One region of the Actinomadura sp. 6N118 genome, then DNA from elsewhere that is predicted to be linked to it. Evidence: predicted binding sites of a transcription regulator. Region 1 holds the regulator's gene; the other holds the start of a gene.
What was found. Region 1 encodes HspR, which represses chaperone genes until heat shock. Its sites were predicted from a motif close to ANTTGAGTCNNNNNGACTCAANT; they were not measured.

Region 1 (15,920 bases):
GAGAACGATCCACCGCCACGCGGGTCGGGGTCGTCCGCCCTCCACGGAGTGGCCCGCCGGCCGTAGATCTGGAAATGGTCGTTGGACCAGACCCGGAACATCGCCGGTGACCCCGCACGCCGCCAGCCCGCCTCGTCCGCCGCGGTCAGCGGCCTGGCGGGGAGGTGACGTCCATAGGACCCGGTGCCGTCGCCCTTCTTGGCACCCAACCATTTGAAGTACTCGGTGTGCGCCCCGACGATCGCGTACTCGCCGGTCTTCGCGCGGATGATGTAGGACTGCCCGGAGACCATGCTGGTGTACCAATAACGGCCCCGCGTCGCCGGGAGGCGTTCGGCCCGGGCGGCCACCGCGAGCAACAGGTCGCGCCCCGCCTGCGCACCCGGCCCGCCCGCCGGACCGCGGTCCGGCTCTGCGGGCGCGCCGCCCAGGAGCACGATGCCGGTGACCGCCGCCGCGGCCGCGGCGACCATGCCCAGCCCCGCCTGCGCACGCCATCCGAACCGGCGGCGCCGACCTGGCGTCGGCTCGTCCGTCGGCCCCACAGTGATCACTTGAACGTCGTCTGTGGCCTCTCCCACTGGTCCGGCGAAGTCGAGGCGGTCCGATCCACGGTCCAGCAGCGCGCGGGCGCGGGCGATCTCGTCCGGTGTGGGCGGCGCCGGCTGTCCGTACGCCTCGCGGACGATCCGCGTCTCATCCATGGTCGTCCTCCAGATCGAGCATCGGGTTGGTCCCGCCCAGCGCCTCGCGCACCTTCTTCCTGGCCCTGCTCAGCCGCGATCCGACCGTCCCGTACGGGATGTCCAGCGCCGCCGCGACCTCCTCGTGGCTGAGGTCGGCGAGCGCGACGAGCAGCAACACGTCGCGGTCACCTTGCGACAGCCTCGCTATGGCGTCGGCCAGCGCGCCGCGCAGGCCCTCGGCGCTCACCTGGTCGTCGACACGGTCGGCATGTCCCTCAGCGCGGTCGGCCGCCCTGCCGAGCCGCGCCCGCGCACGGAGGCCGCGTACCTCGCTGCGCTGGTGCTTCCCGATGAGGTTGGTGGCGATCCCGTAGAGCCACGTCCGGACGCCCGACCGCGCCTCGTCGTAGCGGTGGCGCTTGTTGAACGCCTCCAGGAACGTCTGGGACGCGACGTCGTACGCCGCGTCCCGGCCGAGGCGCTTCGCCGCGTACCCGTGGATCTCCCGGAAGTACGTGTCGAAGACCTCGCCGAACCGTTCGGGATCATGCAGGGACGCCGCCGCGCGTGGCGGCGCGGCGGCGAGGGATTTCCCTGTCGTCATCTGATGCCTTTCCGTGGCACGGGTGGCGGTCACAGGACGTATCACCCGATGCCCGGAATCACTTTCACACCCGCGCCCTCACAGCCCCGTGCCCTCACACCGCCGCGCCCTCACACCCGCGCCACGGACGGCGATCAGCGCGACGGCGATCAGCGGGGCGGCGCCTCGTTCGTCCAGCCCGCGTCCAGCACCGCGCGGCGCTCGACCACCGCGCCGGGCTGCACACCGGGGAAGCGGCCTCCCTTGGTGACGACCACATACTGCTTGCCCAGCACCCGGTACGTCTTCGGATCGATGATGAGCTGGACGTCGAAGACGCCGTCCGCGCCGCCGATGGTCCTTCCGCGCCCCACGAGCGCGATCCCGGTGCGGCCGCGCATGTCCCGCACGCCGTCGACCATCGTGATCCCCGGCTGCCCGGCCAGCAGCCGGAACACCGCCGCGCGCACCTTGGGCGAGGCCGCCTTCGTCAGCACGTCAAAGCTGCCGAGCAACCTGTTCGCCGGGTCGATGTGCAACGGCCGGTCACCGAGCCGTGCCTGCTGCTGCTGTTCCGGGAAGAGCAGCCGCTCCAGCCCGCCGGGCTGGGACGCGAGCTTCTCGCGCTCCATCCACGGCTCGACCTCGCACTTGCACAGCCGCTTCCGTTCGGCGCCGGTCGTGCGGAAGGTCTCTCTCGCACCCGGCCCGGACATCGTCAGCGTGATCGTGCGCGGATCGTCGGCCGTCCGCACGCGGACCGTCCGCGGCGAGCCCGCCTTGCGCCACGCCGCCTGGTCGGTGTCGGTCGCCGGGCCGATGCCCAGCGAGCGGTGGTACGCGACGTACGTGTCGGAAATGGAACGCGGAGTCCACTCGTCGCTTTCCGACTTACGGGCGACGACATAGCCGCCGGGCGCCGCGTACACGACCGGCTCAGCGACCGTTCGCGTCCGGTAGTAGCGCCCCACCTGCTCACGTTCCGCTTGGGCCGCGGCGGCGAGCAGAATAGTGTCACGGCCGTTCTCCGTGGTCGGGATCAGTCCCGGACCAGGCGACTCCGGCCCGCCCCCTCCGCCCAACGTGGTGACGGCCACCGTGACCGCCGCGGCGGTGGCCACGAACCCGGCGAGCCCGGCCTGCAACCGCCACGGCCGCCGCTGCCCGCGCTCGTCCTCCTCCGTCATGCGTTCGCGGGCGGCCGCCACGATCTGCGCGCTGGGCGCGGGCGGATCGTCGAACAACGCCCGCACTTCGGTGAGCTCGTTCAGGTCGGTCATCGGGTCCTCTCCTCGTCGCGCAGTGGATTGGTCCCGCCAAGTGCCTCGCGCAGTTTCTTTCGAGCCCGGTTGAACCGCGAGCACACCGTGCCGAAGGGGACGCCCAGCGCCTGAGCGACCTCCTCGTACGACAGCTCGGCCAGCACCACCAGCAGCAGCACGTCGCGCTGCTTGGCGGGCAGGCCCGCGACCGCGTCGGCCAGCGGGCCCCTGACCTGCTGCTGTGCGCTCACCCGCGCGGCGACCCGGTCCTCGTGGCCGGTCGCGCCACCATCGATCGGCAGGCGCGCGAGGGCGCGGTACTTCCGCGTCTCGTCGCGCCGGTGCCGGCCGATGAGATTGGTGGCGATGCCGTACAGCCAGGGCCGGGCGTCGCCGCGGGTCAGGTCGTAGGTCCGGCGTTTGCGGAACGCGGCGTGGAACGTCTCGGCGGCGATGTCGTCGGCGACATGCACGTCGAGGCGGCGCGCCACGTACCGGTGGATCTCCGCGAAGTAGGCGTCGAAGATCGCGCCGAACCGTTCGGGCTCATGCCAGGACCGTTCGATGACCGACGCGTCGTCCACCCCCTCAGGTGAGGGGGTGGCGACCTCGGGGGGAGCGGTCATGCGTGGCTCCTTCAAGATGAGGCCTCATCCATCGGCGTGGACAGATTTACCCCTTCTCATCCGAAGGCCGCTCCGCACTTCCATCAGGGGGCTTTAGGGATGCTGGGCCGCTCGTCCGTCCAGACGGCCTCCAGGAAGATCACTCTATGGAGCCTGCGCATTTTCGAGAGGACGGCGTACTCGGCAAGGAGCATCCCCGTGTTGGGGTCCACCAGGACCCGTTGGACGCCCTTGGGGTCGAATCGCAGCTCCCGCCCCACCCGTCCCTCGCTGTCCCGGACGTTGCCGCCGCTCTTGATACCCGGTCGCGCCGCCAGGGCACGGAACGCGGCGGCGCGGGTCTTGGGCAGCGCGGGCGTCTGGGCGAGCAACCCCACGAGGAAGCGGTCCACGAATGACTCACGGTAGCTCTCACTGGCCCGTGGGAAGTGCTTCTTGGCAGCCCCTCGTGCCCAGGCGACGACACCTCTGGGATCAGCGGGGATCCCACGGATCTCCTGAAGAGAGAAGGATTGATCCACGATCGAGAAGGGACGTGACGACGGGCGTGAAGGCTTCCCCAAACCCGCATTGCCCTTGTACGGGCCCTCCAGGTGACGGCTGCCGCCTTGGTACCGGCCGTCCTTGCCGAACCAGTAGACATCCAACTGCCTGTACGTCGCGGTGCCCCTCGTCCAGCTCTCCCGGATGCTGGTCACACGCCAGTACGCACCGTCGGTCAACGACTTTCGCTCCGCCGTGTCCGCGGCCGCCAGCAGGACCTGCTGCGTCGACATCGTGTCCAGCGCGAGCGCACGCGGAGTCGAGGCCGAGCGCGTGGGGCCGGGCTCGGGAGTTTCGCCGCCCGTCACGGTCACGGCGGCCGCCGCTACGGCCGCCGCCGTGGCCAGGGCCGCAAGGCCGAGCGGAATGGTCCAGGGCACTCGCCGGCGACGGCGGGTGCGGCGACGGGAGTGCGGGCGGCCGGAGATCTCGTCGTCCAGACGGGCGAGGGCGTGGGCGGAGACCTGGGGGGTCGGCGGGGGCGGTTCCTGGAGCAGGTCGCGGACCAGTTTCATCTCGTTCATGCGGGCGACTCCTCAGTGGTGAGCGTGGGGTTGACCCCGCCCAGCGCCTCACGAAGTTTTCTCCGAGCCCGGTTCAGCCGTGAGGCCACCGTTCCGTTCTTGAGATCCAGCGCCTGCGCGACCTCGTCGTAGCTCAGGTCGGCGAGCGCCACCAGCAGCAGCACGTCCCGGTCGCCTGCGGGCAGCCGCGCCAGCGCCCCGGCGAGCTCCTTGCCGACCTCGCCGGCGCTCACCTGGGCGGCGACACGTTCCTCGTGACCGGGGGCGACGTGCTCGGCGGGTGTCCTGGCGAGCGCCCGGAAGAAGCGCCGCTCCGAACGCCGGTGCACGGACACCAGGTTGGTGGCGATCCCGTAGAGCCAGGGCCGGACGGCTCCCTTGGCGGGATCGAAGCGGTCGCGCCTGCGGAACGCCGCGAGGAACGTCTCGGCGGCGATGTCGTCGGCGGCGTCGGTGCCGAGCCGCCGAGCGACATAACGATGGATCTCGTCGAAGTACCGGTGGAAGATCTCGGCGAACACCTCGGGCTCATGCCACGACTTCTCGATCACGGCCGCGTCGCCGTCCGGGGCTCTGGCGGCATGCGAAGCGTGGCTCTCGTTCATGTGGGTCCTTCTGTGGGGGGCCGGTCACCCTGTTCTCATCCGGAACCCCGACCGCCCTTCACACGGGATCTCTTCCTACACCCGGACAGCACTCGGCCGCGGCTCCCGGGAGGTGTGGGAGGGAGCCGCGGCCGAGGTTTCCGGGTAGGTCAGTGGTGGGTTATCGGTGGGTCAGCGGACGTTGTAGGTCCTGATGATCTGCTGGTCGATGGTGCTGCCGCCCGCGTCACCGGCGGCGACACGGAGCGAGACCGACTGGCCCTTGACCGGGGCCGGGAGCGGTGCCGAGAAACGGCCGCCGCCGAGCGCCTTGACCGTGACGGGCGTCCAGGTCTTGCCGTCGTCGATCGACGTCCAGAACTTCAGGCCGGTGACCTTGGCGGTGCCGCTGCCCTTGACGCGTGCGACCGTGAAGACGGCGGGCTTGCCCACCGGCTGGTTGCGCAGGTCGAGTCCGAGGTCGTAGTCCACGGTCAGCAGCGGCAGCCGTTCGGTGCCGGTCCCGGCCGGCGCCTTCGACCGGAACGTCCAGTCGGTCGAGGTCCGGGTGGAAACGGGCAGCACGGCCGAGGTGTCGTTCTCGTAGTGGAGCCGGTAGGTCGCAGCCGACGTCGGGACCGTGAAGCGGGCACCCCGCGCGGCCACCTCCCGGATCTTGTCGTCTCCGGCGTAGAGGGTCATCGTCCGCTTGGTGGGGTCAGGCTGCTGCGGGAGGTCGCAGTCGAATCCGTCGGGCCGGGTCTGCAGGTCGACCAGGACGACGGTCATGACGCCGCGCGACCGGACAGACGCGGGCGGCTCGCAGCCACTCACCATCACGGTGGTCGCGGAGTTGGGGCCCGGCCGCATCGGCAAACGGCCCCAGGTCTTGGTGACCCGGCTGCCGGGCTTGAGCGGAGAGAACGGCTCCTGGTCCACCCAGCCGTCCATGGCCCCGGGGAACGCCTCGTCGTTCCACAGGAGCCCACGTCCGGCGGACACGTAGTCGGTGCGAGTGGTGCCCGTGGGAACGTTGCCGTCGCCCTCCTGGAGCAGGACGCCCTCGGGTGTCATGCCATAGCGCTTCTGCCCGTCCTGCTTGGTCGTGTCTCCGTCGAGGGCGGCGAAGCGCTGGTCGATACGGGCGAGCCGTGCCTGGACGGCAGGAGTGACGACGAACGTCGGGTCGGCGGGGACCCGGTCGCCCATCGGCTCCAGGAGGTCCCACACGGTGCCCGGCGCCTTGAGCCGGAAGGCGCTGTACGCCTTGAAGGTGCCTGCCGTGACCGCCTCGGTCGGCTGTGCGTACACCTTCTCCGCGGAGCTGAGCGCGTAGACGGAATCGCCCCACAGGGCCTGCCCATTGCCGCGAACGTAATGCACGGCGGCCATGGTCGTCTCGGTCTCCTTGCCGGGGACCGTGGCCTTGACCTCCTTGGACCCGGCGCCGTCGAGGGTGACGGTGACGTCGCGGTCCACCAAGACCTCGGGGTCGCCGACGAGCGCGGCCCGCTGCTTGCCGTCGGTGCTGTCGGTCACCGCGCCCATGACGCTGTAACGACCGCTCGGAACCCGGAGCTTCGCCGTGCCGCTCGGGTCGGTCTCGGTGGTGCTGACGTACTGGGCCGCGTCATCCAGGTTGAGGACGCCGGTGTAGGCGGAGAAGGCGCCCTCCGGGGTGTCCGGCAGCGCGGTCGCCTTGACCGTCAGGGTGTGGCTGGGCGGCTCGACGTAGAACGTGACGAGCGTGCGAGGCCCGCCCTTGGCGTCGACCTCCGCCGCGTACAGGCCCGGCTTGGCCTTGAGCTTGGCGACGTCGATCTGCAGTGTCGCCGTGGCGGTGCCGTTGGCGGGGACGTCGACCTTGGTCTCCGACAGCGTCGCCGCGCCGTCGACCACACCGCCGCCGTTACGGCGGAGGAGCCGCACGGAGAGCGGCAGGCTCACGGCCTTGCGCCCGGTCCAGCTCACCTTGGTGGTCAACGTCCCGGTCTGCGGGTAGGCGGCAGTGCCCAGGTGGGCCACGCCCGTCGACGACACCGCGGGTGCGGTGACGGCGGTCCCGGCGTTCAGGCGGCCGGTGCCGCGTTCGAACGCGTCGCCGCCCTTCGCCGAGTCGGCCGCACCGGTCAGCGCCGACTTGAGCTGCGCCGCCTTCCAGTCCGGATGCCGCTGGGCGACGAGGGCCGCGGCACCCGCGACGTGCGGCGTCGCCATGGAGGTACCGGAGGCGGCAGTGTAGCGCTCGTCCACCGGCTCGCCCATCGTGGTGCCCGCAGCGCGCGCGGCGACGATGTCCACGCCCGGCGCGACGATCTCCGGCTTGGCCGCGTACCGGCCGGGGCGCGGTCCCCGCGAGGAGAACTCCGCGAGGGTGTCCTTGCCGTCGACGGCGCCCACGGTCAGCGCCGAGTCGGCGGCGGCAGGAGTCGAGATATCGGCCAGGCCGCCGCTGTTGCCGGCGGCCACCACGAACAACGAGCCATGCTCGGCGGTCAGCTTGTCCACTGCCTGCGACACCGGGTCGGTGCCGTCGGAGGGATCGGAGGCGCCCAGGCTCATGTTCACGATCTTGGCGCGCGGGGCGGCCCACTCGGCCCCGGCGATGACGTCGGAGAGCTCGCCCTCGCCCTCGTCGTTCAGGACCTTGCCGATCAGCAGGGACGCGTCCGGCGCGACGCCCGTGCGCTCGCCGCCCGCCGCCTTGCCGGTGCCCGCGACCGTGGCCGCGACATGGGTGCCGTGCCCGGCGCGGTCCACGACGTCCGGGGACGTGCTGAAGTTCTTGGTCTCGGTGATGCGCCCGGCCAGGTCCGGGTGCGTGGCGTCGACTCCGGTGTCGAGCACGGCGACGTTGATCCCGCGCCCGGTGAATCCCGCCTTCCAGGCGACCGGCACCCCGACCTGCGTGAGATTCCGGTCCTGCTTGGGCGCAAGGATGGCCGACGAGGACACCGTCGGCGAGGACACGGTCGGCGAGGACGAGGTCTTGACCTTCTGATCCAGCCAGATGTGCCGGATGCCGCTCGACCGGCTTGTGAGGGCCGGGCCCAGCCGCACTCCCTGTCCCTTCGGCTGGCGCACGGCGACCGCCCCGATGCTGGACAGCTCGCGCTCCTGGCGGGCCCCGAGCGTCCGCACGCCCGCGTTCCCCGCCACGATCAGCGGCAGCTCCTTGCTCCGCGCGTCGTCGTACCCCTGCCGGATCAACGTGGTCACGTCGAACAGGCGGGGGTCGAGGACCCGGCCCACCTGCGACGCGACGTCCACCGGCGTCACGACCACGTGCCCGTTCGGACGGAACGAGGTGTGGAACAGCTTGTTGGCCCTCCCCTTGCCCGGCTTCACCGACACCATGGGCAGGCGTCCCTTGACGGTGCTGACCTTCACCACGTCACCCGTCACCAGGGTGACCGTCCAGGATTTGCCGGCGGGGAGCACGCCCGACCCCTTCGGCGCGGTCCCGCCCGCCTGCGCGGTCGCCATGGGCAGGACCGCCAGGCCGCCGCCTGCCAGCACCACGCAGAGCGCCACCCGCCCCGCAGTTCTTCGTCCCACCAGACCTCCTCGTGATGATCGTCCAGAGATGATCACCCGAAGTGCCGATCACCTTTCCCGGACTTTGATCACAAAGAGGTCCCTTCGGACGGCCGGTTCTTACAGGCGCCGCGTTCTTCCGGGCGCCGCGTCCTCCCGGGCGCCGCGTCCTCCCGGGCGCTGGACCCTTACGGACACCCGGTCTCCTTCCTGAGGGCGAGGCGCCGGGGCCGGAGCTCCTCCGGGGTGAGGAAAACGGCCCTGAGGAGGCTGTGGACGGGAACGGGAATGCCCCGCTCACTCGTCCTGTTAGAGAGAACAGCAGTAAAGTTGAGTCGGGTCGACTCAAGTCATTTGACAAGTGGATCCGTACCAGGCAATCTTGCGGACTGGAGACTCAGCCGGCCGCCCTCCGGGGGCGACGGCGGCCGGGTCTCCTTCCGACGCAACACACAACGCACCACACACAACGCACCACACTCGACGAAGCAGCATCACGACGGAGGACGAGAGACATGGCACGTGCGGTCGGCATCGACCTCGGGACGACCAACTCGGTCGTCGCGATCCTTGAGGGTGGCGAGCCCACCGTCATCGCCAACGCGGAGGGGTCGCGGACCACGCCGTCCGTCGTCGCCTTCGCCAAGAACGGCGAGGTCCTGGTAGGCGAGGTGGCCAAGCGCCAGGCCGTGACCAACGTTGATCGCACCATCCGGTCGGTCAAGCGTGAGATGGGCACGGACTGGAAGGAGACCATCGACGGCAAGGACTTCACCCCGCAGCAGATCAGCGCGTTCGTGCTGCAGAAGCTGAAGAGGGACGCCGAGTCCTACCTCGGTGAGACCGTCACCGACGCGGTCATCACCGTCCCGGCGTACTTCTCGGACCACCAGCGCCAGGCCACCAAGGAGGCCGGCCAGATCGCGGGGCTCAACGTCCTGCGGATCATCAACGAGCCGACGTCCGCGGCGCTGGCCTACCACCTGGAGAAGGAGAACGAGGCCACGATCCTCGTCTTCGACCTCGGTGGCGGCACCTTCGACGTCTCCCTGCTCGAAGTGGGCGACGGCGTGGTGGAGGTCAAGGCCACCAGCGGTGACAACCACCTCGGCGGCGACGACTGGGACCAGAAGGTCGTCGACTGGCTGGTCGGGAAGTTCAAGAACGCCAACGGCGTCGACCTCTCCAAGGACAAGATGGCCCTCCAGCGCCTGCGTGAGGCCGCGGAGAAGGCCAAGATCGAGCTGTCCAGCTCGACCGAGACCCAGATCAACCTGCCCTACATCACCGCCTCGTCCGAGGGGCCGCTGCACCTGGACGAGAAGCTCAGCCGCGCCGAGTTCCAGCGGCTCACCACCGACCTGCTCGAGCGCACGAAGGCGCCGTTCCACAACGTGCTCAAGGACGCGGGCATCTCCGTCGACGGCATCCACCAGGTCGTCCTGGTCGGCGGCTCGACCCGCATGCCCGCCGTCTCCGAGCTCGTCAAGGAGCTGACCGGCGGCAAGGAGCCCAACAAGGGCGTCAACCCCGACGAGGTCGTGGCCATCGGCGCCAGCCTCCAGGCGGGCGTGCTCAAGGGCGAGGTCAAGGACGTCCTCCTGCTGGACGTGACCCCGCTGTCGCTGGGCATCGAGACCAAGGGCGGCATCTTCACCAAGATCATCGAGCGGAACACCACGATCCCGACCAAGCGGTCGGAGACGTTCACCACCGCCGACGACAACCAGCCGTCCGTGGAGATCCAGGTCTTCCAGGGCGAGCGCGAGATCGCCGCGTACAACAAGAAGCTCGGCACCTTCCAGCTCACCGGCCTGCCGCCGGCGCCGCGCGGCGTCCCGCAGATCGAGGTCACCTTCGACATCGACGCCAACGGCATCGTCAACGTCAGTGCCAAGGACCAGGGCACCGGCCGCGAGCAGTCGATGGTCATCACGGGCGGCTCGGCGCTGCCCAAGGACGACATCGAGAAGATGATGCGCGAGGCCGAGGAGTACGCCGAGGAGGACCGCAAGCGCAAGGAGGAGGCCGAGGTCCGCAACCAGGCCGACACCCTCGCCTACTCGACCGAGAAGTTCCTGCGGGAGAACGACGAGAAGGTCCCCGAGGAGCTCAAGAAGGAGGTCGGGGACGCGGTCGCCGACGTCAAGAAGAACCTCGAGGGCACCGACGTCGACGCGATCCGCACCAGCGCCGAGAAGCTCGCCCAGGTGAGCCAGAAGATGGGCGCCGCGATGTACGCGCAGAACCCCGAGGGCGCCTCGGCCGCCGGTGACGCCGGCCCGACCGCGGGCGACCAGGACGGCGCGCAGGCGCAGGACGACGAGGTCGTCGACGCCGAGATCGTGGACGACGACAAGCCGAAGGACGGTGCCGCGTGACGAACCCTCCCATCGAGGGCGAGGAGCGCGAGGGTCCGGTGATCCGCGACAAGCGGCGCATCGATCCCCAGACCGGCAAGGTCCGGGAGCCGGCGGAGCAGCCGGCCCCCGGCCCCCCGGGGGGTGGGAGCGCCGCGGCCTCAGCGGGCACCATGACCAGCGAGGAGACACAGGCCCTCAAGACGCAGCTCGACGAGCGCACCCTGGACCTCAAGCGGCTCAAGGCGGAGTACGACAACTACCGCAAGCGAGTCGAGCGGGACCGGGTGGCCGTTCGCGAGCAGGCCCTCGCCAACGTGCTCAACGAACTCCTTCCGGTGCTCGACGACATCGGCCGGGCCCGTGACCACGAGGAGCTCACCGGCGGCTTCAAGTCGGTGGGCGAGGCGCTGGAGGCGGTGACCGGCAAGCTCGGGTTGGAACGCTTCGGCGAGAAGGGCGAGCCCTTCGACCCGGTGGTGCACGAGGCGCTGATGCACGCGTACTCGGCCGACGTGACCGAGACGAGCGTGGTGGACGTACTCCAGCCCGGTTACCGCATCGGCGAGCGGGTCCTGCGACCCGCCCGTGTCGCGGTGGCCGAGCCCGATCCCGACGCCGACGCCGTCGACGGCGAGAGCGGCGGCGAAGGCGAGTGACCCGGGTCCGGGTGGTCCCGTTCCTTCCTCCGGGGAACGGGGCCACCCGGGGGTCAAGTTAGACGGATGACGAAGACGCAGTGGCACTAGCAGAAAGCGGGGCGCCGTGAGCACCAAGGACTACCTGGAGAAGGACTACTACAAGGTCCTGGGTGTCTCGAAGTCCGCCTCGCAGGACGAGATCAAGAAGTCCTACCGCAAGCTGGCGCGCAAGTACCACCCGGACGCCAACAAGGGTGACGTCGACTCCGAGGAGAAGTTCAAGGAGGTCTCCGAGGCCTACGACGTCCTCTCCGACGAGAAGCGCCGCAAGGAGTACGACTCCATGCGGGCCATGCCCGGTGGCTTCCGCGGCCAGCAGGGCGGCGGCTTCGGTTTCGACCTGGGCGACCTCTTCGGGCAGACCGGGACCTCTGGTGGCGCGGGTGGCGCCGGCGAGCGCATAGGCGACATCTTCGGCGGCCTGTTCAACCGCGGCGGCGGGGCCGGGAGCCGGACGGCCGGCACGCGGCGCGCACGGCGCGGGTCGGACGTCGAGACCGACGTGACGTTGTCGTTCGGCCGCTCGATGAACGGCGTGACCGTCCCCATCAAGCTGACCAGCGAGGCCGCCTGCCCGACCTGCCGCGGCACCGGCGCCAAGGCCGGGACCGTGCCACGGGTCTGCCCCTCCTGTGAGGGCACCGGGCACGAGACGCGCAACCTGGGCAACTTCGGCTTCCAGGAGCCGTGCAGGGAATGCCGCGGTCGCGGGCTCGTCGTCGACGACCCGTGCACCACGTGCCACGGCAGCGGCCGCGCGACCGGCACCCGGACGATCCAGGCCCGTATCCCGGCGGGTGTCGCCGACGGGCAGAAGATCCGGCTGAAGGGCAAGGGCGCACCCGGCGAGAACGGCGGCCCGGCCGGCGACCTCTACGTGAACATCAAGGTCCTGCCGCACAAGGCGTTCGGCCGCAGCGGCGACAACCTGACCCTGACGGTCCCGGTGACGTTCCCCGAGGCCGCGCTGGGCGCCGAGATCAAGGTGCCCACGTTCCAGGGCCAGCCGGTGACGTTGCGCCTGCCGGAGGGCACACCCAACGGCCGCACGCTCCGCGTGAAGGGCCGCGGCGCTCCCCGCCGCGACGGCACCAAGGGCGACCTGCTCGTCACGCTCGACGTGCAGGTGCCGCAGAAGCTCGACGACACGACCCGCGAGGCACTGGAGCGGCTGCGCGCCGCCGGTGACGGCGAGGACCTGCGCAGCGAGTTGCTCCAGCAGGCCCGAGAGGAGTGATCATGGACCCGTTCGGCGACGACACCCCGGTCTATGTGATCTCGGTGGCGGCGCAGCTGTCCGGTCTCCATCCGCAGACGCTGCGGACGTACGACCGGCTCGGCCTGGTCTCTCCCGGCCGCACCGCGGGCCGCGGCCGCCGCTACTCGATGCGCGACATCGTGCAGTTGCGGGAGATCCAGCGGCTCTCCCAGGAGGAGGGCATCAACCTCTCCGGCATCAAGCACATCCTCGAGCTGCAGCGCGACAACATCCATCTCCGCGAGGAGCTCGCCAAGGCGCACGCGGCGATCGACGACCTCGCCAACGAGCTCGAGTCGACCCGCGCCGTGGCGGCGCGGCTGGCGCAGCAACGCAGGCGCGGCGACGTCGCCGAGTCACCGGGCACCGACCTCGTGCCGATCCGCCACACGGGCGTCGTGATCTGGCACGAACGCCACTCTGACTGACGACGCCACTCTGACTGACCATCACAGATCACGGGGCGAACGAAGAACCATGGACAACAAGCTGACATTGAAGAGCCGCGAAGCGCTGACCGTGGCGCTTCGCCAGGCCGCGGGCGAGGGCAACCCACAGGTCGAGCCCCTTCATCTGCTCGCGGCGCTGCTGACCGTCCCGGAGGGCACCACCGTGCCGCTGCTGAAGACAGTCGGCGCCGACCCGCAGGCGGTGCGCCGCCGGGTGGAGGAGCAGCTCGCCCAGCTGCCCAAGGCGTCCGGTTCCACCGTTCCCGAGCCGCGCCTCTCCGGCCAGCTCCAGCGCGTCATCAACACCGCGCAGCACCGAGCCGAGGAGCTTGAGGACGAGTACGTCTCGACCGAGCACCTCCTGGTGGGCCTGGCCGCCGACGGGGGCCCGACGGCCGCGCTCCTCAAGGAGTTCGGTGCGACCCCGCAGGCGCTGCTCGACGCGTTCAAGGACGTGCGCGGCAACGCCAAGGTGACGAGCGAGAGCCCGGAAGACACCTACAAGGCGCTGGAGAAGTACGGCGTCGACCTCACCTCGGCGGCCCGCGAGGGCAAGCTCGACCCGGTCATCGGCCGTGACACGGAGATCCGCCGTGTCGTTCAGGTGCTCTCCCGCCGCACGAAGAACAACCCGGTCCTCATCGGCGAGCCCGGCGTCGGCAAGACCGCCGTCGTCGAGGGCCTCGCCCAGCGCATCGTCGCCGGTGACGTGCCCGAGTCGCTGCGCAACAAGCGGCTGATCTCGCTCGACCTGGGCTCGATGGTCGCGGGCGCCAAGTACCGCGGCGAGTTCGAGGAACGCCTCAAGGCGGTGCTCACCGAGATCAAGGAGAGCAACGGCCAGGTCGTCACGTTCATCGACGAGCTCCACACGGTCGTCGGCGCGGGCGCGGCCGAGGGCGCGATGGACGCGGGCAACATGCTCAAGCCAATGCTGGCGCGCGGCGAGCTGCGCATGATCGGTGCGACCACGCTCGACGAGTACCGCGAGCGGATCGAGAAGGACCCGGCGCTGGAGCGCCGTTTCCAGCAGGTCTTCGTGGGCGAGCCGTCGGTCGAGGACACGATCGCGATCCTGCGCGGGCTCAAGGGCCGGTACGAGGCGCACCACAAGGTGGTGATCTCCGACGCCGCGCTCGTCGCCGCCGCGACGCTCTCCGACCGCTACATCACCGCGCGGTTCCTGCCGGACAAGGCGATCGACCTCGTGGACGAGTCGGCGTCCCGGCTCCGCATGGAGATCGACTCGCGGCCGGTGGAGATCGACGAGCTGCAGCGCGCCGTCGACCGGCTCAAGATGGAGGAGCTGACGCTCGCCAAGGAGACCGACGAGGCGTCCAAGCAGCGCCTGGAGCGGCTCCGCAAGGACCTCGCCGACCGGCAGGAGCAGCTCGACTCGCTGAACGCCCGGTGGGAGCACGAGAAGGCCGGGCTCAACCGGGTCGGTGAGATCAAGGAGCGCATCGACCAGTTGCGCGGCGAGGCCGAGCGCGCCCAGCGCGACGGCGACCTGGAGACGTCCGCGCGCCTGACGTACGGTGAGATCCCGGCGCTGGAGAAGCAGCTGGCCGAGGCATCCGAGCAGGCCGAGACCGACAACGCCGACGCGATGGTCAAGGAGGAGGTCGGCCCCGACGACATCGCCGACGTGGTCGCCTCTTGGACCGGCATCCCGGCGGGCCGCCTGCTGGAGGGCGAGACCGCCAAGCTGCTCCGCATGGAGGACGAGCTCGGCAAGCGCCTCATCGGGCAGCGCGCCGCTGTGAAGACGGTCTCGGACTCGGTGCGCCGTGCCCGTGCGGGCATCTCCGACCCGGACCGCCCCACCGGCTCGTTCCTCTTCCTCGGCCCGACCGGCGTCGGCAAGACCGAGCTGGCCAAGGCCCTGGCGGAGTTCCTCTTCGACGACGAACGGGCCATCACACGCATCGACATGAGCGAGTACTCCGAGAAGCACTCGGTGGCCCGCCTCGTCGGTGCCCCTCCCGGCTATGTCGGCTACGAGGAGGGCGGCCAGCTCACCGAGGCCGTCCGGCGCCGGCCCTACTCGGCCGTGCTGCTGGACGAGGTGGAGAAGGCGCATCCCGAGGTCTTCGACATCCTGCTCCAGGTGCTGGACGACGGCCGGCTCACCGACGGGCAGGGCCGCACGGTCGACTTCCGCAACACGATCCTGATCCTGACGTCCAACATCGGCTCCCAGTTCCTCGTGGACCCGACGCTGGAGAACGGGGCCAAGCGCGACGCGGTCATGAACGCGGTGCGCAGCTCGTTCAAGCCGGAGTTCCTCAACCGGCTCGACGACGTGATCCTCTTCGACGCGCTGACGACCGACGAGCTGACCCGGATCGTGGACCTGCAGGTCGATCGCCTGGCCGCGCGCCTGGCCGACCGGCAGCTCGAACTGGAGGTCACCGACGCGGCCCGCGAGTGGCTGGCGCTGACCGGCTTCGACCCGCTGTACGGGGCGCGCCCGCTGCGCCGGCTCGTGCAGACCGCGATCGGCGACGAGCTCGCCCGGGAGCTGCTGGCGGGCGAGGTCCGCGATGGTGACCGGGTGGTCGTGGATCTCGACGAGGCCGCCGACACCCTCACTGTCAGCCCGGCGAAGGGCCTGTCCCTGGCCAAGTGAATACGCCGAGTGGCCGACCGTGTATACACCGAGTGGTCGGCCGTGTATGTATACGCCGAGTCATCGGCCGGCAGAGGCCGCCGCCCAGTGCTGTGGGCGGCGGCCTTTCGCATGCACAAGGCGGCGGCCTTTCGCATGCACACGAATTCTCCGGAGAAAGGGGTTGACGGGCGGG
Region 2 (15,920 bases), on a different contig from region 1:
TCGCCACACCGGTCACGGCGGCGAATCGAATGCCAATTTTCACGAAACCTCCAGTACCGCGCACCTCGTCGTACGAAGGATCATGATCACCTATAAAGCGCGATTCGCACAGGCCCCGGCCGTGATCGGACACCCCCGGGCCGTGATCGGTCAGCCGCCCATGAGCCTGAGCCGTACCTCCTGGAGAAGCTGCTGGCGCTGGAGCTCCTCCTGCCGGTCGCGCGGCCGGAACATCACGAGCCCTTCCTCCAGCACCTGCCAGTACTGCGGGTGGGGTGTCGCCAGGCCCCGCCGGAGGAGCCCGCGGATCTCGGTGAGCTCCAGTCGGCCGACCTCGGCGGCCACCCGCCGCTGCGCCCGCCGCTGGCCCTGCTCCTGCTTGATCGCTGTGATGAGCCCGGCCACGCCGAAGAGCGCGACCGCCACGACGATGACGATCGTGTGCGGTGCCAGTAGTCCAAGATCCATAACGCCGACCCTAACCGCGCTATCCCGCCCGCGGCATGTAGTCCCTAGGACAGGCGCCGGCGGACCAGCCAGAAGCAGAGCCCTGCCAGCCCGAGGGAGAGAACGGTGTAGATGGCGGTCTCGTACCACTGGAAGGTCCAGAAGCGGCTGGCGGGATGGTAGGTCAGCTCCTGCCGGTAGCCGAGCCGCTTCAGCTCGTTGAGGCACGGCGACGTTGCCCGCTCGGGCCGTTCGCCTCGCTCCCCGAGCGGCCTCGGTGCGCAGGGGCCTGACTCCGTGGACACGGGAACGGTTTCGCCGACCGTCTTCCCTGAGGCGTTGATGAGTCGGCTCGACAGGACCCAGGCGCCCGGATCGGTGGCCACCTGAGATTCCAGGCTCAGGTAAAGAGGCCCGCCACGGCCCTCGATCCCGAGCGTGTCGATCTCCGCCTGGGGCAGCTCGATGGTCGCCTTGACCGGCGCGACGAAGTGGGGCCTGGCCAGCAGCGGCATGGCGACCTGGACGGCGACGAACACGGTCAGGGTGATGGCCATGGCAGGCAGGGTGCGGCGGACCAGGATCCCGAGGGTGACCCCGAGAGCGAAGGCGAACGCCGCGTACCCGATGGGGACGATGCCGCGGGCGTCGAACAACAGCGGGCCCATCCGCGGGAAGCCGGGGGAGTTGCCCGCGGCCGCCTTATCTATGGGGCCGGACCACCAGGTCACCGCCAGGCTGCCCAGACCGGCGGCGCCCATGGAGGCCAGGCCGACGAGCCCGAGCTTGACGGTCAGCCAGCGGGTGCGCGTGATGCTCTGGTTCCACACCAGCCGGTGCGTTCCGGTCTCCAGCTCCCGGGTGATCAGCGGCGCTCCCCAGAACAGCCCGACGAGAGCCGGCAGGACCAGCATGATCGCGGTGACGGCGAGGAAGGGTGCCTGGTGGTCGTGGAAGAACGCCTGGACGTAGTTCGAGCAGCCGCCGTTCTGGCCCGTACAGGTGGCGATCCCGGAGGCATAGTCGTTCGCTATGCCAGGGCCGGTCAGGGCTAGCACGGCGGCGAGCGCGGCGAGGGCGGCGGCCATCATCGCGGCGGCGGCGCGGAACTGCCGCCAAGTCAGCCAGATCATCGCTGGACCTCCAAAGCGCGCAGGTGGGTCTGGGTGCGCTCGTCCATGTAGGCCAGCACAAGGTCTTCCAAGCTGAGCTTCGTGACCGTCCAGGCCGGGTCGTGGATCGGCCCCGTGGTCCGGACGATGAAGTTGCTCTGGCGTTCGGTATGGCTCGCTGACACCACGTGCTGATCAGCAGGCAGCCGGTCACGACGCGGCCCGGTAAGCCGATGGTGGGTGGCCAGCAGCTCATCGACCTCGCCCGCCACCCGCACCCGGGAACCGACGAGCACGATCAGGTAGTCGCAGACCCGTTCCAGGTCGGACACCAGATGCGAGGAAAGCAGCACACTGAGCTCCTGCTCAGCCGCGGCCTCCATCAGCCCCTGCAGGAACTCCCGCCGCGCCAGCGGGTCCAACGCAGCCACCGGCTCGTCCAAAACCAGCAGCTCTGGCCGCTTGGCGATGCCCAGGGTCAAAGCCAGCTGGGCACGCTGCCCGCCCGACAACTTCCCCGCCTTTTGATTGAGCTCCAGGCCGAGCTGCTCAAGACGTTCCCTGGCCAAACCATCGTCCCAGCCGGGATTGAGTCGTGCGCCCAGCCGTAGATGGTCGGCGATGCTTAGCCCTGCATAAGTCGGAGTGTCCTGAGCGACGTACCCGACCTTGGCCAACTGCGCGGGCCCGGCCCCAGGCTTGTCCCCGAGCACCGTGATGTCACCGGCCGTAGGGCGCAACTGCCCCACAGCCAGATTGAGCAGCGTGGTCTTCCCCGCCCCGTTGGGACCGACCAGCCCCACCACGTGCCCGGCCGGGATGTCCAGGTCGCAGTCCTTGAGCGCCCAGCGGCTCCCGTACTTCTTGCCCAGCGCCTGGGCTCGCAAGACAGTCACGCTATGTCCTCCTCAGCGGCGGCCCGAAAGGTCGTCATGAACAGGGCCTCGATGCTCTCCTCGTCCAGCCCGGCCAGCCGCGCCTTGGCCAGCCACCGCCGCAGGTCCTGCCGCAACGGCCCGTGCGCCGCCAGCGACGCGTCGGCCAGCGTCGCGGTCACGAACGTGCCGACCCCCGGCCGCGCCCCCACCAGCCCCTCGTGCTCCAGCTCCCGATAGGCCTTCAGCACCGTGTTCGGGTTGATCGCCAGCCGCGCCACGACCTCCTTGACCGTGGGCAGCTGATCCCCCTCCCGCAGCAACCCCAGCCGCAATGCCTGCCGGACCTGCCGCACCAGCTGCAGATAAGGCGACAACCCCGACCGCTCATCCAGATGGAACTCGATCATGCTTCACCCCAAACATCTAGCTAACTAGTACAATAAGACCCTATAAGGACAGGCTGTCAACCCCGCTTACCCGGTGATCGCCAACCTGACGCGCCATGACAGCAGGTCAGACCCCCCTGATGGTCCCGCGGAGAGTGTCAGGGAATCGGTTACGGGAGCGGCCGGCCTTGCGCGTGGACTGCTTGGCGTAGCTGGGCTGCCATTTCGGAGGTGCTGGCCTGATCCATGCGGAGTACGCCGCTGTCGGTCATGAGCGCGTGGAATTGTTGTTGCCGGTACGGGACGCCTGGGGGGAGCCCCGCGATGTGCCAGTGCAGGTGCGCGTTGCCCTGCTGGCTGCCCAGGGAAAGCAGATAGGTGCGCTCGGGTCGGAAGACCGTTTCGACGGCCAATGCCACCCTGCGGACGACGAGCATCAGGCGGGTGTAGGCGGCCTCGTCCAGGTCGCCGACAACGTGCTCAATGTGCAGCCTGGGAGCGACCAAGACCTTGCCGGGCACGGTGGGCCACCTGTCGAGGAAGGCCACGTGGTCGTCGTCCTCGTAGATGGTCTCGTGTGCATAGTCGGGGTGGCCGGAAAGGAAGGAGCACACGAAGCACGGCCCGCTCCTTGCCTGAGCCTGGTAAGCCTCATGGTCCATGGGTTGCCGGTCCGTCATCCGCGCTCCTCAGTCCGCTCGAACTCGCAGGTCAACCCATGACGACCAGCTCGACCGTGCGCCCGTCCGGATCTTCTAGAAGGTGACGTCCGGGTTCCAGCCCTGCAGCAGCGACAGTGGTGAAACCGAGCCGTAGACGACCGGTCTCGCCTCGCGGACCGGCGGGGTAGAGCTCGACCACCGTGCCGTCATCGAGCTCCGCGGCATAATGCTCCGGCCCCTGACCGTGCCTTTCCAGCGCCAGTGGCAGGCCGAGGTCCGTGTAGAAGGCCCGGCACTCTTCCAACCTCGCCGTGTAGATCACGATCAGAGCTACCCGCACAGGGCCCTCCCGAATTACCCGTCAGTCCAGCCAAACCTCCCACGTCCGTCGCCGGCTCCGCCCAGCGCCGGCGAGCGTGTCCGTTCCACGAGAAGGTTGCAGGCGCCAGTGAGCTGAGCAGCGGGTCGCAAAGCAGATCCTGACGGCGGTGGCCGATCTTCGAGGGCTTGCCCTGTGGCGGCTTCCGGTGGATCAGGTGCTCGCTGATGTCGACCTGACTCGGCTGGATTCGGTGGCGCTGACGTTGGGTTCGTTGGCGGACGTGGATTGGCTGGGGCGCCTCTCCGGCGTCCGCTATCTGGCGTTGCGTCGGGTGCGGGGAGTAGCGGACCTGAACGTGCTCACCGGTTTTGAATCGTTGGTGTGGCTGTGGCTCGACTCGCTCGGGAAAGTGACCAGACTGCCCGAGATGCGTGGCTGTATCGCGTTGCGGCGGGTTGAGTTGACGGAGCTCAAGGCTCTGCGCGAGGCGACCGCGCTGCAGGGTCTTGCCGGTGCCCCGCAGCTTCGTGAAGTACTCGTTAGCGAGTCTCGTTTGCCTGTCGAGGCATTCGAGCAGTTGGCGAAGCACCCGCGCCTGGAGCGCATCGGCGTCGGGCTCGGGAGCGCGCGCCGGAACGCAGCGGCCGAAGCTCTGCTGGCAAGACCGCCTCAGCGGTCACCAGAAGAATTCGCTGCCGAGCAGGGCATCTTGCACCTGCTGTAGTCCCTCCGCAGGAGACGGTCAGGTCTCGGCGGCTTCGGCAGTCCATGGTCACGTACTGCCCCACCTGGCACGAGCCCCAGCGACTCCACGCTGAGAGCGCGACCTCCCGGGCGGAAGAGCTGATCAGACCCGGTCTCAGGTCGCCGTGAAGATGACCGCACGTCCTGCTTTGGCCGCTCGCTCGTAGAACGCCCGCACGTCGACAAAGTTTTCCCAGACGTACCCGAAGTCACCGCCGTGGTCGGCATCTTCTATGGCGTCGAACCGCTGGCGCAGCCATGCCTCATCCACCCGGCTAAGCCCCTCGGCCACGTCGCAAACCTCGGCTGCGTTGAGGTAGACGACGTAGTACTCCTCGTGCAGATGCCGGCCGCCGAGGACGGCGTACGACAATGGATACTCGCCGCCATCTGGGTCGAGAGTTCCGTCGCTGAGGCAGCGGTGCATCTCGTCCCACGCCTTGTCAGTGGATACCGAGAGAACGTCGTCGTCCCAGCTCTCTTCGATGTCTTCGAGGATTTCTCCGATCCCCGCGTCCGTCGCGAGTAGGAGTCGCTCATGGTCGGCGGTGATGGCGAAGTGCACTCCAAGCATGTCCAGGGATGCTACGCGTCACCAAGCAGCGGGCCCACTCGACATCACCGACAAACCAGTCGCACAGGCATTTGGTACACACGTCGACTTCGAACTCACCGTGGCCTGAGGCGCTGAGCGGGCCTGAGCGTGATCAACGGATGCCGTTCAGATCTCCGGGCAGGCCCAGGCAAGCCGGTGAAGTCCTGCCGCCGGTGCGCGGACGGGACATCGGGGTGGTGATCGCTTAGAGCGAACGTTGCTGAGGAAACAAATTGCTGCTCCGTTTTCTTGAGTGTGTATGACTCAACCTTCGGGTGGGGTTCCTACGAGACTTTGGAGCTGAGCATGAGCGAGACCCTGACGCTGCCGGTGCTGCCCCTGGACGACGGGGCCGTTCTGCCGGGCATGGTCGTTCCCCTGGACCTTTCCGAGAGCTCGGAGGTGCGGGCGGCCATCGAGGCGGCACGTGCGGTGGCCCAGTCGAAGGGGCCGGGCATCCGGTCCGCCGTCAAGCCGCGGGTGCTGCTGGTGCCTCGGCTCAACGGGCAGTACGCCGCGGTGGGAACGCTGGGCGTGATCGAGCAGGAGGGGCGGCTGCCCGGGGGAGAGCCTGGGGCTGTGGTCCGGGGTGTCTCCCGGGTGCAGATCGGCACCGGGACCACGGGGCCGGGTGCGGCGCTGTGGGTTGAGGGCACCGAGATCGAGGTGCCGGCCACGAGTGGGCGCGCGGATGAGCTGGCCAAGGAGTACAAGGGCCTGGTGAGCGCGATCCTGCAGAAGCGGGGCGCCTGGCAGGTCGTCGATGTGATCCAGCAGATCGATGACCCCTCGGCGCTGGCCGACAACGCGGGGTATGCGCCCTACCTGTCGATCGAGCAGAAGATCGAGGTGCTGGAGACCGCGGATGTCGTGGAGCGGCTCGATCTGGTGATCGGCTGGGCGCGGGACCATCTTGCCGAGCTGGATGTGGCGGAGACCATCCGCAAGGACGTCCAGGAGGGGATGGAGAAGACCCAGCGGGAGTTCCTGCTGCGGCAGCAGCTGGAGGCCGTCCGTAAGGAGCTCGCCGAGCTGAACGGGGACCCGGCGGACGAGGAGGACGACTACCGGGCACGGATCGAGGCCGCCGACCTTCCCGAGAAGGTGCGTGAGGCCGCGCTCAAGGAGGTCGACAAGCTCGAACGTTCGTCGGATGCGTCACCCGAGGGCGGCTGGATCCGGACGTGGCTCGACACGGTCCTGGACATTCCGTGGAACGAGCGGACCGAGGACTCGTACGACATCGCGGGCGCGAGGGAGATCCTGGACGCCGACCACGCGGGGCTTGGTGATGTCAAGGAGCGCATTATTGAGTACCTCGCCGTAAGGAAGCGGCGTGCGGATCGGGGTCTCGGTGTCGTTGGCGGGCGCAGGTCTGGGGCTGTGCTGGCTCTGGCCGGTCCTCCTGGAGTCGGCAAGACCTCACTGGGCGAGTCTGTGGCGCGGGCCATGGGGCGCAAGTTCGTGCGTGTCGCCTTGGGCGGCGTGAGAGATGAGGCGGAGATCCGCGGGCACCGGCGTACGTATGTCGGCGCTCTGCCGGGCCGGATTGTGCGGGCCATCCGCGAGGCGGGCTCGATGAATCCTGTTGTGCTCTTGGACGAGGTCGACAAGGTCGGCGCCGACTACCGGGGCGACCCGACGGCGGCGCTCCTGGAGGTCCTGGACCCGGAGCAGAACCACACCTTCCGGGACCACTACCTGGAGGTCGAGCTCGACCTGAGCGACGTGCTCTTCCTGGCGACGGCGAACGTCATCGAGGCGATCCCCGGGCCGCTCCTGGACCGCATGGAGCTCGTCCAACTGGACGGCTACACCGAGGACGAGAAGGTCACGATCGCCCGCGACCACCTGCTGCCGCGCCAGCTGGAGAAGGCCGGTCTGGAGGCCGCCGAGGTCGCGTTCGACGACGGCGCGCTGCGGCTGCTGGCCGGGGAGTACACCCGGGAGGCGGGCGTCCGGTCGCTGGACCGGTCGATCGCGCGGGTGCTGCGCAAGGTCGCCGCGAACGTGGCGCTGGAGAAGGCCGAGCTGCCGATCGCGGTCGGCGCCGAGGACTTGAAGGACTATCTGGGACGGCCCAGGTTCACGCCGGAGGTCGAGCTCAGCAAGTCCGAGCGGCGGACCAGCGTGCCCGGTGTGGCGACGGGCCTGGCGGTGACCGGTGCGGGCGGTGACGTGCTCTACATCGAGGCGTCGCTGGCCGACAAGGAGACCGGCGACACCGGGGTGACGCTCACCGGCCAGCTCGGCGACGTCATGAAGGAGTCGGCCCGGATCGCGCTCAGCTACCTGCGTTCGCGCGGCGCCGAGCTCGAACTGCCCGTCGGCGACCTGAAGGAACGCGGCGTGCACGTCCACGTGCCCGCCGGCGCGATCCCGAAGGACGGGCCGAGCGCGGGCATCACGATGACCACCGCGCTGGCGTCGCTCCTGTCGGGGCGGCCGGTCCGGTCGGACGTCGCGATGACCGGCGAGGTCTCCCTGACCGGGCGGGTGCTCCCGATCGGCGGGCTCAAGCAGAAGCTGCTCGCGGCCAGCCGCCTCGGCATCACGACCGCGATCGTGCCCAAGCGGAACGAGCCGGACCTGGAGGAGGTGCCCGCGGAGGTGCTGGAGAACATGACGGTCTTCGCCGTCAGCGACGTCCGTGAGGTGCTGGACCTGGCCCTGGAGCCCGCCACCACCGACACCCCCGTCACCGTCTGATTCCAGAAGGGAACGCCTGTGCCAGGCCCCTGCGGCCTGGCACAGGCGTTCTGTCGTGTTCAGCGGATTGTCGTGCTTAGCGGATTGTTAGCGGCTCGCGAGATGCTCTGTGCGCACGGGAGGACGGGGCGTCTTCGCGAGGGCGGGGCCATGTTGCGGGGCGTGCGCCATCGGAGAAGATCCGGTGCGTGTCCGAGTCGCGGAGACGCCCAATCCGTTGCGGGGACCGACACGTTTCAGCGTCGGCCGTAGCCACGGCCCCCGCCTCGTACGGCGGCCGAGGCGGGGGCAGGAAAGCGGCAGGAAACGGGCAGGCAAGCGGCAGGACCACAGAGGTGATGACCACAGGCGCATAGCGGTTGGCGGAAATCCGGCATAACGGGAGCGGAGCGGCTACAGTGGGCGACTCCCCGCCCTCTTTTCGCATGCCGTGAGGTAGACGCCGATGCCCGGTGGGCTGTACTTCCGCGTCCTCGGCCCCGTGGTCGCCGAACGCGACGGCGTGCCGCTGGACGTGGGTGGCCCCCAGCCGCGCGCCGTGCTCGGCCTGCTTCTCCTGGAGGCCGGCCGGGTCGTGTCGGTGGACCGGCTGGCGAGGGCGCTGTGGGAGGACGAACCGCCCAACTCGTGGCGGGTCCAGCTCCAGGGCATGGTCTCCCGGCTGCGCCGCAACCTGGGCGCGGGCGGCGAACGCACGTCCGCGCCGATCGACACGGTCCCGCCCGGATACCGGCTGCGGTTGTCAGACGATCAGCTGGACCTCCTGGTCTTCCGGCGCGAAGTCGACCAGGCCAGGCGGCACATGGCGGCGGGGGAGCACCTGCTCGCCGCCGAGCTTTTGCACGCGGCGATGGCCCGGTGGCGCGGCCCGGTGTGCGCCGACGTGGTCTCGCCGTACGTTCGGCAGGCCGCAGCGGACTGGGAGGATCTCCGGCTGGCCGCGCTGGAGGACCGGATCGACGCCGACATGGCCCGGGGCCATCACGACGGGCTTGCCGCCGAGCTGCAAGGGCTCGTCCGGGAGCATCCGCTCCGGGAGCGCTTCAGCGGCCAGCTCATGACCGTCCTCTCCCGCGCGGGACGGCCGGCCGACGCCCTGGCGGTGTTCCGGGACGCCCGCGAACGCATGGTGGCCGAGCTGGGGATCGAGCCGTCCACCCGGCTCCAGCAGCTCCACCGGGCCATCCTCACGGGTGTGCACGGTGCGGAGAACGCCGACGCCGTGCGGGGCCTCCCGTACGTCGTGCCGCGCCAGCTCCCCGCCGATGTCGTCGACCATGTGGGCCGGGAAGGGCTGCTGGCGGAGCTGGACGCCGTCCTGTCCTCGGGCGTGCCCCGGGCGGCTCCGCCGCGTATCGCGATCACCGGGCCCGGCGGCATCGGCAAGACCGCGCTCGCCCTGCGCCTGGCTCACCGGAACCGCGAGGTCTACGCGGACGGCCAGCTCTACGCGCGGCTCGGCACCGCCGACGCCGCCGATGTGCTGGCGACCTTCCTGCACGCGCTCGGCGTGCCGCCCGCGGGCGTGCCGCAGGAGGTCGACGAACGCGGCTCCCTGTTCCGCGAGCTGCTGGCCACCCGCCGCGTGCTCCTCGTCCTGGACGACGTGACGGACGAGGAGCAGCTGCGTCCGCTGATGCCCGCCGAGCCGCGCTGCGCGGTTCTGATCACCAGCCGCCGGCGGTTGTCGGGCGAGGGCGCGCTGCGGGCCGTCCAGCTCGACGCGCTGCCCGCCGACGCGGGCCTGCGCCTGTTCGGAGCCATCGCGGGCCCGGAGCGCGCCGCGGCCGAGCCGGACGCGGCGGCCGAGATCGTCCGGTTGTGCGGTGGGCTGCCGCTCGCCGTCCGGATCGCCGCCGCGCGCCTTCGTACGCGGCCCGACCTGACGGTCCAGGACATGGCACGGCGCCTGGCCTCCCAGCGTGACCGGCTCGACTGGTTAAAGCAGGGCGACGTCGGCGTGCGGGCCAGCTTCCAGGAGTCCTACTCCGCGCTGAACCCCGATCAGCAGCGCCTCTTCCGGTGTCTCGGGGCGCTGGAGGCCCCGGAGTTCCCCTCATGGGTCCCCGCCGCCCTGCTCGCGGGCGACGCCGCGGAGGCCGAACGCCTCCTGGACGACCTCGTGGACGTTCACCTGGTCGAGCCCGCCGGCCGCGGCGTGACCGGGCCGCGGTACCGCGTACACGACCTGATCCACCTCATGGCCGCCGAGCTCGCGGACCCCGCCGATCGGGTCACCGCGCTCCGCCGCCTGCTGGGTGGCTGGCAGGACCTGGCGGCGACGGCCGACGCCGAACTCCCGCACTGGTACGGCCTCGACCCTGCCCCGGCGCCGCTCTGGCGCGCGCCCGCCCACATGCACGAGGCCGTACGAGCCGCACCGTTCAGCTGGTTCGACGAGGAACGTGTCCAGCTTTCCGGCCAACTGAGATCGGCGGAGAAGCAGGACCTCGGCGCGGTGTGGCCCTTGGCGCAGAGCGCGACCACCTACTTCGACCTGCGGGGCCGGTTCGACGAGTGGAGCGCGGCCCTGCACGCCGGGCTGCGGGTGGCCGAACGGACCGGGGATCGCCTCGGGGAGGCCTGCATGCTCGGCCTCCTCGTGGACTGCGAGTCGAGCCGGTTCGAGCTCGGCGCAGGCCTCCAGTACGCCGAACGCGCGCTGGCCGCATACCGGTCGCTTCCGCCGTACGAGCATGAGCCGCTGCCGACGGCGCCCTTGGACGAGCATTGCCCGCCGCTGGAGGAGGCCCGGCGAGCCGGGGACGCCCTCGGCGTCGGCCGCTTCGCCTTCACGCTCTGCCTGCGCAGCCGCGAAACGGGGGAACGCGGCGACTACCTGTCACTCCTGGAGGAGGCCACGGCGGCGTTCGAGGCCTGCGGCGCTCCCGTGGCCGAGCTGTGGACGCTCAAGACCGCGTGGCTGGCGCACCTCAAGCTCGGCCGGATCGACGACGCGCTCGCCTCCCTGGAGCGGGGAATAGCGATCATCATGCGGCTGGGGGACGACTTCGAGAGCACGTCGGTCGTCGGCGAGATCGGCACGCTGCTGGTCACGGCAGGCCGGCTCGGCGAAGCCGGCGAGCTGGCCCGCGAGACCCTGCGTCGTGCCCGTGCGCACGGCCACCGATGGGATGAGGCCGCCGCGCTCGACATCCTGGCGACCCTCGCCGAAGCCTCCGGTGACCGGCACGCCGCCGTCGACGCCCGGCTGCAGGCCCTCGCGTTGTGGCGGCGGCTGAACGCCGAGGCCCGCATCTCCGACACCATGGCCAGGCTCGCAGGTGACCTCAGCGTCAGCAGCCTCCTGCAGGGCTAGTCCTTCGGCAGCCTCCCGCCGGGCTAGTCCTTCGGCGTCAGGCGGAAGATGCGCAGCTGGCGTTCCACGCGTTCGACGTAGCGGTCGTACACCGGCCAGACCTTCATGAGCTTCGGCCACACTTCGGTGCGCTCGTCGTCGTCGAGCAGGTGCGCGGTGACCGCGACCGTCCGGCCGCGGAAGCTCACCTCGGCGTCGGGGTTCTTGAGGAGGTTGCCGGTCCAGGCCGGGTGCTTCTCGCGGCCGAAGTTGGACCCGACGATGACCCAGGTGCCGTCCGGCTCCGGCATGCAGGCGAGCGGCGCCTGCCGAGGCTTGCCGCTGACCGCGCCCGTGGTGGTGAGGACGAGGCTGGGCACGAGCGCCTGGCCGAGCAGGAAACGGCCCCCGCTGGCCTTGTGCAGGGCGCGGTCCAGCGGTGGCACGATCTTCGGGGCGATCTTGGCGAACACGGGGGAGCCGGAGACGCGCTGCATGATGGGGCCCATCGTGCGCTGGATGAGGGTGGGCATCTGCTGCTCCTTGCTGGCGATGTTCGGGGCCGGGGCGAGGCGTCCGGCCTTGCGCGGATCGAGGTGGCCGGCCGCGGCCAGCCAGCGGAGCCCGTCCTCGACGGTGTCGCGGACCGGCCGCAGGTCCAGGTCCAGGGCGTCGAGGGCGGGCCGGTCGTCGGTCGGCACGAGCTTGACCATGAACTCGGCGGCGTCCCGGGTCAGTGGATAGTCGAACGTCTTGACGCGCTTGGCCAGGTCGAGCGCCGAACCCAGGCCGAGCATGACGGAGCCGGGCACGGTGAGGCGGCGGCACTTGACCCCGGTGAGGTCGTCGCAGAGATCGGCGCATTCCGGCCATGTCAGATAGTGGCCACCGAGCAGCCAGCGTTCGCCGCTCCGTTCGGCGGTCACCGTGCGCGCGACGGCCTCCGCCAGATCGCGGACATCGATGATCGAGACGCCTCCGCGCGGCATCGGCCAGGCCTTGCCGAGGGCCCCCGCGAGCCCTTCCATCAGCGCGTCCAGCGTCGGCTGATGGGGACCGCAGACGCCGCCGGGGTAGAGGATCGTGACGGGTGCGCCCTCGTCCTGGAGGCCGCGGACGTATCGCTCGGCCTCCAGTTTGGATTTGCCGTAGTCGGTGCGCGGTGCGGCGAGCGGGCCGTCGGCGGTGATGACGGGGCCGGACGGCGGGACGAAGACGGCGACGGTCGAGATGTGCACCACCGGGTCGAGCCCGCGGGCCACGGCGCCGCCGATGACGTTGCGGGTGCCGTCGACGTTGACCTTCACGATGTTCGCCTCGGTGCCGGTGACCCCGATCGCGGCGGCGGCGTGGACCGCGGCGTCGCAGCCGTCCAGGCCCTCGGCGACGGCGGCCTCGTCGAGCATGTCGCCGGGCACGAGTTCGACGTTCTCGGCGGGGACGCCGACGGCGTTGAGGACCTTGGCGGCCTTGCCCGGGTCGCGGACGAGCGCTCGCGGGCGGTGCCCGGCCGCGAGCAGGGCGGCCACGGTGTACGACCCGACGAAGCCGGACGCGCCGGTGAGGAAGACCCGCATGCGATCAAACTAGCGTTTGGTCGGGTAGGGATTCAATCGCGACGCCTCTTTCCGGTTTCGGTCTTCATCTTTTGCCGTCAAATCTGGTCCTGGCCGTTGACGGTTCTGGAACGCTCCAGCACACTCGGGTCCCACCCAACCGCGAACGGGAGGGGACTTATGAGAATCGCATTGGCAGGCGCGGGACGCATCGGGGCCCGCCACGCAGCCGCGCTGGCCGGGCTGCCCGAGGTCGAGGCCGTGCTGGCCGCCGACGCCGATCCGCGGCGCGCCCGCGATCTGGCCGCCAGGGTGCGCGGCGTACGGGCCGTCGACACCGTCGAGAAACTGTTCACCACGGGCGCCGACGGCCTGGTGATCACCGCCGCGACCGACGCGCACGCCGGGCTGGTCGGCCGGAGCGTGGCCGCCGGCATGCCGGTCTTCTGCGAGAAGCCACTGGCGTCGACTGTTGATGGAACGTTCCAAACCGTTGCCGCCGCACGTGCCGCGGGAGTGCCCGTGCAGGTCGGCTTCCAGCGCCGCTTCGACGCGGGCTACCTCGTGGCACGGGACGCGGTCGCCTCCGGACGGCTCGGCTGGCTGCACACCGTGCGGTCGTGCAGCTTCGACCCGGCGCCGCCGCCCGCGGGCTACATCCCGACGTCCGGCGGGCTCTTCCGGGACTGCGTGATCCACGATCTCGACTCCATCCGCTTCGTCACCGGCCGCGAGGTGGTCCGGGTCATGGCCATGGGCGCCAACAAGGGCGACGAGATCTTCCGGGAGAGCGGCGACGTCGACACCGGGACCGCACTCGTCACGCTGGACGACGGCACCCTCTGCACGGCGTCGGCCACCCGCTACAACGCCGCCGGGTACGACGTGCGGCTGGAGGTCTTCGGCTCCAAGGACAGCGTCGTCGCCGGTCTGGACGACCAGACGCCCATCAGCCCCATACCTGAACGGGCCCGGCCGGCCGGGCACGCCGCCGAGGCCTACAGCGGCTTCCTCGAACGCTTCGCCGCCGCGTACGACGCCGAGCTGCGCGCGTTCACCGACCTGGTCGCCGGGCGGCGGAGCAACCCGTGCCCGCCTGAGGAGGCGCTCGAAGCGTGCTATCTGGCCGAGGCCTGCGAGCTCTCCAAGCACGAGGGCAGGGTCGTCGAGATCGAGGAGGTACGGCGATGAGGATCGCCGGGGCGCCGATCTCGTGGGGTGTGTGCGAGGTGCCGGGCTGGGGCCACCAGCTGGCGCCGGACCGGGTGCTGGCCGAGATGCGCGACCTCGGCATCACCGCGACCGAGCTCGGCCCAGCCGGGTTCCTTCCGATCGGGCGGGATGAACGCGACGAGCTGCTCGAGTCGTACGGGCTGGAGCTGATCGGCGGGTTCGTGCCCGTCGTCCTGCACGATCCCGCGTACGACCCCATGCCGGAGGCCAGGCGTGCCCTCGACGACCTCGGCGAGGGCACGACGCTGGTGTTGGCGGCGGTCACCGGGCTCGACGGTTACGACCGGCGGCCGGCCCTGGACACCAAGGGCTGGACCACCCTGCTGGCCAACCTCGATGCGATCTTCGCCATGGCCGCCGACCGCGGGCGGTGTGCCGTCCTGCATCCGCATGTCGGCACGATGGTGGAACGCCGCGACGAGGTCGAGATGGTCCTCGGCGAATGCGGGATCCCCCTCTGCCTCGACACCGGCCACCTCCTCATCGGAGGCACGGACCCGTCCTGGCTGGCCCGCACCGCCGCCCACCGGATCGCCCACGTTCACCTCAAGGACGTGGACACTCAGCTCGCCGAGCAGGTGCGCGCGGGGCAGACCGGCTACACCGAAGCGGTCGGCGCCGGGATGTACCGGCCGCTCGGCCGCGGGGACATTGACATCGCCGGGATCGTCCGCAGTCTGGAAAACGCCGGGTACGAAGGCTGGTACGTCATGGAGCAGGACGCCGTGCTCACCGCCGAGCCCGCACCGGGCGGCGGGCCCTACGACGACGTCCGGGCGAGCCTGGAATACCTGGCCGAGTCCGACCTGACTGAGTCCAACCTGACTGAGGTGGACCTGACTGAGCCGGACCTGACAGACGCGGGCCCGGCAGAGGCCGGTTTGGCGGAGGGGGCGTCGTGACGAGCCGGTACGACCTGATCACCATGGGCCGGGTGAGCGTGGACATCTACCCGCACCAGGTGGGCGTCCCGCTGGAGGACGTGGAGACGTTCGGCAAGTATCTCGGCGGGAGCCCCACCAACGTGGCGGTGGCCGCGGCCCGGCTCGGCCGCCGCACCGCGGTGATCACCCGGACCGGCGACGATCCGTTCGGCCGGTTCGTGCACCGCGCGCTCAAGGAGTACGGAGTCGACGACCGCTTCGTCACGGCGGTTCCGGGGCTGCCGACACCACTGGCGTTCTGCGAGATCTTCCCTCCGGACGACTTCCCGCTCTACTTCTACCGGTATCCGAAGGCCCCCGACCTGGAGATCCGGCCGGACGAGCTGGACCTGGACGCCATCCGTTCCGCGCGCCTCGTCTGGGCCACGGTGACCGGGCTGTCCCAGGAACCGAGCCGCGAATCCACCCTGGCCGCGCTCGCAGAGCACACCGGGAGCGCCGGGCGGACCGTGCTCGACCTCGACTACCGGCCGATGCTCTGGTCCGCGCCCGAGAACGCCCGGCGGTGGGCGCAGTCCGCGCTGGAACACGCGACCGTGGCCGTCGGAAACCTGGAGGAGTGCGAGGTCGCGGTGGGCGAGCGGGAGCCGCACGCCGCCGCCCGCGCCCTCCTCGACCGCGGCATCGAACTCGCCGTCGTGAAGCGCGGCCCCGAGGGCGTCCTCGCCGCGACAGCGGATCAGGTGGTGGAGGTCCCGCCCGCGCAGGTGAAGGTCGTGAACGGGCTGGGAGCCGGGGACGCGTTCGGCGGCGCCCTGTGCCACGGGCTGCTCGCCGGATGGGACCTTGAGCGTGTCATCACGTTCGCGGGCGCCGCCGGTGCGATCGTGGCCTCACGGCTGGCCTGCTCCGACGCCATGCCGACCGAGACCGAAGTGGACGAACTCCTCTGGGAGACTTCGAGATGAAGCATCACCTGCCCTCTGGGATGACCGCCGACGGGCCGTACCGCCTGATCATCACGCCCGAGACGGCCGGCTGGGAGCACACCGCGCTGCGGGTGCTCGAACTGCCGGTCGGCGGCGCGCACACGT

Region 2: a site for HspR is predicted at 5,394-5,416, ahead of lon (endopeptidase La). Genes of this name have one in related genera too.

The regions. Positions count from the first base shown of each region.
Region 1 covers NZ_JBIRAZ010000008.1:85,922-101,841, forward strand. The annotation lists gene ACH34W_RS21845 (CU044_5270 family protein) at 1-704, opposite strand, end outside; gene ACH34W_RS21850 (RNA polymerase sigma factor) at 697-1,290, opposite strand; gene ACH34W_RS21855 (hypothetical protein) at 1,440-2,549, opposite strand; gene ACH34W_RS21860 (RNA polymerase sigma factor) at 2,546-3,157, opposite strand; gene ACH34W_RS21865 (CU044_5270 family protein) at 3,241-4,224, opposite strand; gene ACH34W_RS21870 (RNA polymerase sigma factor) at 4,221-4,829, opposite strand; gene ACH34W_RS21875 (S8 family peptidase) at 5,001-8,366, opposite strand; gene dnaK (molecular chaperone DnaK) at 8,861-10,726, shown strand; gene grpE (nucleotide exchange factor GrpE) at 10,723-11,364, shown strand; gene dnaJ (molecular chaperone DnaJ) at 11,471-12,643, shown strand; gene ACH34W_RS21895 (heat shock protein transcriptional repressor HspR) at 12,646-13,092, shown strand; gene clpB (ATP-dependent chaperone ClpB) at 13,142-15,745, shown strand.
Region 2 covers NZ_JBIRAZ010000001.1:416,751-432,670, forward strand. The annotation lists gene ACH34W_RS01870 (hypothetical protein) at 1-43, opposite strand, end outside; gene ACH34W_RS01875 (hypothetical protein) at 151-468, opposite strand; gene ACH34W_RS01880 (ABC transporter permease) at 513-1,580, opposite strand; gene ACH34W_RS01885 (ABC transporter ATP-binding protein) at 1,577-2,455, opposite strand; gene ACH34W_RS01890 (GntR family transcriptional regulator) at 2,452-2,844, opposite strand; gene ACH34W_RS01895 (HIT family protein) at 2,994-3,503, opposite strand; gene ACH34W_RS01900 (VOC family protein) at 3,535-3,825, opposite strand; gene ACH34W_RS01905 (hypothetical protein) at 3,974-4,531, shown strand; gene ACH34W_RS01910 (YfbM family protein) at 4,667-5,125, opposite strand; gene lon (endopeptidase La) at 5,453-7,855, shown strand; gene ACH34W_RS01920 (AfsR/SARP family transcriptional regulator) at 8,301-11,174, shown strand; gene ACH34W_RS01925 (nitroreductase family deazaflavin-dependent oxidoreductase) at 11,198-12,730, opposite strand; gene ACH34W_RS01930 (Gfo/Idh/MocA family oxidoreductase) at 12,890-13,900, shown strand; gene ACH34W_RS01935 (TIM barrel protein) at 13,897-14,844, shown strand; gene iolC (5-dehydro-2-deoxygluconokinase) at 14,868-15,794, shown strand; gene iolB (5-deoxy-glucuronate isomerase) at 15,791-15,920, shown strand, end outside.